Regions from separate parts of the Thalassospira sp. CH_XMU1458 genome, predicted to be linked through region 1. Evidence: riboswitches for the same ligand, from Rfam matches in the RefSeq annotation. Region 1 holds a riboswitch; the other holds the start of a gene.

What was found. A riboswitch is a leader RNA that binds a small molecule or an ion and turns the genes downstream of it on or off. The one in region 1 is predicted to bind glycine.
Region 2: another riboswitch for glycine. It lies ahead of WBY09_RS14940 (L-serine ammonia-lyase); the one in region 1 lies ahead of gcvT (glycine cleavage system aminomethyltransferase GcvT).

What each region holds. Positions count from the first base shown of each region.
Region 1 is NZ_JAYMDW010000001.1:922,154-924,358, reverse strand. Features, by position in the region: gene gcvT (glycine cleavage system aminomethyltransferase GcvT) at 1-1,066, opposite strand, end outside; glycine riboswitch at 1,126-1,233, opposite strand; glycine riboswitch at 1,237-1,335, opposite strand; gene WBY09_RS04155 (hypothetical protein) at 1,439-1,996, opposite strand.
Region 2 is NZ_JAYMDW010000003.1:192,178-194,382, reverse strand. Features, by position in the region: gene WBY09_RS14940 (L-serine ammonia-lyase) at 1-1,234, opposite strand, end outside; glycine riboswitch at 1,428-1,533, opposite strand; gene gpmI (2,3-bisphosphoglycerate-independent phosphoglycerate mutase) at 1,807-2,205, shown strand, end outside.

The DNA of each region.
Region 1 (2,205 bases):
CGGCCGGGCGCGCCTTGCCACGCACCATAAGATCGACCTTGGTACCCGGTTCGGCAAATTCAATTGCGACATACCCCATGGCAATCGGGCCATCGACGGTCGGGCCAAACCCGCCCGATGTAATCTCGCCGATTTCTTCGCCATCCGCGTTCAAAATCTGGGTGTGTTCGCGTGCAGGTGCCTTGCCTTCGGGCTTGATGCCGACACGTTTGCGATCCGCACCGTGTTCAAGCTGATCAAGGATCACATCCGCGCCCTTGAAACCACCCTCGGCCCGGCGACGTTTATTAATGATCCAGTTCAGATCCCCTTCAACCGGGGTCGTGGTGGTATCAATGTCGTTACCATACAGGCAAAGACCTGCTTCGAGGCGCAGTGAATCACGTGCACCAAGGCCAATCGCCTCGACCTCTTCCTCGGCCAACAGCTTGCGTGCAAGCGCCTCGGCATCGGCGTTGGGTACAGATATCTCAAAGCCGTCTTCGCCAGTGTAACCCGAACGGGTGACAAAGCACGGACTGCCAGCGATGTCGACTTCGGCAAAGCTCATGAATTTCAGATCGGCAACCGATGGTGCAAAGCGTGCCAGAACCTTGGCCGCGTCCGGGCCCTGAAGCGCCAGAAGCGCGCGGTCATCGATTTCTTCAAGCGATACACCATCGCCAAGGTTGGCACGCATGTGAACGATATCATCGTCCTTGCAGGCCGCATTGATCACCAGAAACAGGCTGTCACCCGCATTGGTAATCATCAGATCATCAAGGATCGTGCCGTCGTCCTGGGTAAACGCGGAATAGCGGGTGCGACCGGGTTTGAGGATGGCGATATCACCGGGCACAAGCTTTTCAAGCTCCGCCACGCGGTTCTCGCCGGTCAAACGCACCTGCCCCATATGGGACACATCAAACAGGCCTGCCTTCGCACGGGTATGAAGATGTTCGCCCTTCACACCAAGCGGATATTGCACAGGCATGGCATAGCCAGCGAACGGCACCATTTTGGCACCGAGTTCCACATGCAAATCATAAAGGGCAGTTTTTAGAAGTTCGGATTCTTGATCCGCCATCAGGTTCTCCAGGACAATCGTTGCGAAATATAGCCGACCAGTGGCCAACCACATTCCCCCTCTGTCTTTGGAGCCTGAAAGAATCACATCCGGGGTAGGAAGCCGGTCTGCTTACATCTTCGGCGAGGTGTTCCTGATCAGAAATTCAGGTCACCTGCTTTCCAGAGTCCCATCTCCACGCGGTCCTGTTGCCTGAGAGTTTCCGGGGTGGTTGCTCCTTCGGCGTCCGCTCATCCGATAAGGACTGCGGCCTCTCCCACGTGCATCATTTGGGTATGTTTCTGTTATACGGGTTTCCGCGCAAACCGACCAGCCCCTATTTTTCGGGCACGATCGGCCTGCCGCGTCTCAGATGACCAAACCCGAATAAAATCAATCGGTTCCGAAGCGGCGATTATACTCAAGTTGGTCCGCGCTCAGCTGGAAACCAAGATAGATTTCGTAATCCGGACCGGTCCAGACATCGTCCAGCGGCACCGACAGGGTCACCTGTTCGTCCCGGATGCGTGCCATGTTCAGATTGTCGGCAAACGCCATATTAACGTCAAACACCGACTTCTGAATGAAGGTGCCGTTCGGGTCGCGCAGGGCGACGAAATATTTAAATTGAACGTTGCGGTTCTGGGCTGCCGGTCCAAGCTCGGCGGTAATGATCGGGCTGATGATGACATCAAGTTCCTTGTCATCAAGGTCATAGCCGCAATCACCGAGGTATCCGGTAAATTCGGCTTCGACGATCACATCGGTCAGGTCACGGCCAGCACCACTGAACTGGACAAGTTTTGCCGTATCCTTTGGCAGATAGGCCGCCGGACAAACCGGGACCGGCTGTTCTTCGAACGGGTTGCCACCGCCGCATGCGCTTAGCAATCCACCAAGCGAGACCATACCCAATGCATAAACGCGCCGAAGTCCGTTACCGATTGTCATCCAAGCCTCTATCAAACCAAATGTTTTCGGGCCGCATCGCGACGACCGGCCCGCGCGCAGTCTATTCTGTCGCGGATGTCGGCACAACCCGCTTCAAAGGCCTTGGGCCGTGTAAAACGTCAAAAATTCGGCCAACCCGCACCGACCATTTACCCCAGAGTCATTGCACCGCATGATCAGGCAGGTTATGTAACGTGAATGTTTGAAAA
Region 2 (2,205 bases), on a different contig from region 1:
GCACCAGACCGCCAATCGGATCGCAGGTCAGGCCAAGGTTATGTTCCATTCCGATCTCGGCAGCGTTTTCGACCTGTTCGGGCGTTCCGCCCAGCACCGCACACAGCGCACCGGCCGCCATTGAACAGGCAACACCGACCTCGCCCTGACAGCCAACTTCGGCCGCGGATATTGAGGCGCGTTTTTTATAGATCGACCCGATGGCCGCCGCGGTCAGAAGGAATTCACGAATTTTGTGCTGATTGGCGTTGGCACCGAACTTTTCGTAATAACGCAGAACGGCGGGAATAACGCCTGCCGCCCCGTTTGTTGGTGCGGTGACAACCCGCCCGCCTGCGGCATTTTCTTCGTTGACGGCAAGGGCATACAGATTGACCCAGTCAATCACCGTCAACGGATCACGCAAGCCAGCTTCGGGCTTTTCGGTCAGTTCCTTGTAAAGGTTCGATGCCCGGCGTTTGACATTCAGGCCACCGGGCAAGATACCGTCAGTGCGGATGCCGCGGTCAATGCAGTTCATCATCGCGTCATGAACGCGATCAACAAAAGCGATGGTTTCATCAGAGCTGCGCCAGCTTTGCTCGTTCTCCATCATGATTTCCGCGATGGAGCGGCCTTCGCGCTTGCAGATTTCCATCAGCTCATCGGCGGACGAAAACGGAAATGGCAAGGTGATGTTATCGCCGGAATATTCCGCACCGTGATCGTCACTGGATACGATAAAGCCACCCCCGACCGAAAAATATTCCTGGGTATGGATTTTCACCCCATCGTGATCAAAGGCGGTAATGCGCATGCCATTGGGATGCTGCGGCAGGGTTTCGGTGAAATGAAACACCAGATTGGTATCGCGGTTAAAGGCAACCGGATACTGCCCGTAAAGCTGCAACTGGCTGGTTTCATCAATCGCCTTCACAGTCGGCACGATATCATCAGGATCGATATTGCGCGGGCGCTTGCCATTCAGGCCCATGATCACCGCGGTATCGGTTGCGTGCCCCTTGCCGGTCAGGGCAAGCGATCCATAAAGATCAACCACAATACTGCCGGTCTTTTGCAAAAGATTGCGCGCCTCAAGCTCAAGGCAGAAACGATACCCCGCGCGCATCGGGCCAACCGTATGCGAACTCGAAGGACCGATACCAATCGTGTAAAGGTCAACAACCGACAGGTTGACGTCATGTTGGGATTTCTTTTGCGATCCCGAAGATGGATCGGTCGCGGGATTTGTCATCAAGGGCCTCCTTCACGGCTCAATAACGCGCTTGTTTTCGCGCTGTTTACGAACCGGTGTTTTTGCCCCCTCTGTCCCTTGACCTGAGATTATCCGCCCTGCCCGATCAAGATCGGCTTGGGGCGTTCATCCTTCGGTGGAAACCTGACCAGCGCTTTCTCCCAGGCGCTTTTTGGTTTCTCTCTCCAGAGCCTCTTCCGTGACGGTCCATCTGCCTGAGAGTGTTTATGAGGCATTGCTCCTTCGGCGCCGCACATCATGCAAATCGCATGATATCCGAACTCTCCCGTCACGGTGCGAGATAACATTTCTGCCACCTCAGAGGTTCACCGTCAGATTGAACACTATCTGCGTCTTTAGACACTGTCAAAAGAACTGGTTTGCATCTGCAAAATTTTCTGCGGCAGATGCTGTTAAGCAACGGTAATCGTGCTAAATTGCCCGGGTAATTGATGTACCTGTCGTGTGCGAAGACTGACCCACCCTGTCCGCATGGCGGGATTGATGGCGAAAGAGCCCGTAAGTCACCATATTTACGGGACATTCAGCCTTTTCCTTTATCTGTGGGGTTTATGAACGTGACTGTATCGAATTCCGTAAAGCGCCCGCGCCCTGTGGTGCTGTGCATTCTGGACGGCTGGGGTTATCGCGAAGAAAGCAAGGACAACGCTGTCGCCCTTGCCAACACGCCTGTCTGGGATGACCTTTACGCCAACAATCCGACCGGGTTCCTCAAGGCCTGCGGTCTGGATGTCGGCCTGCCCGAAGGTCAGATGGGCAACTCGGAAGTCGGTCACATGAACCTGGGTGCTGGCCGTGTGGTCATGCAGGAACTGCCGAAAATTGACGAGGCCGTCAAAACCGGCAGCATCGCCGATACCGACACCGTCAAAAAGATCATCGCCAAACTTTCCGATTCCAAGGGCGTTTGCCATATCGCGGGTCTTCTGTCCGAAGGCGGGGTGCATTCC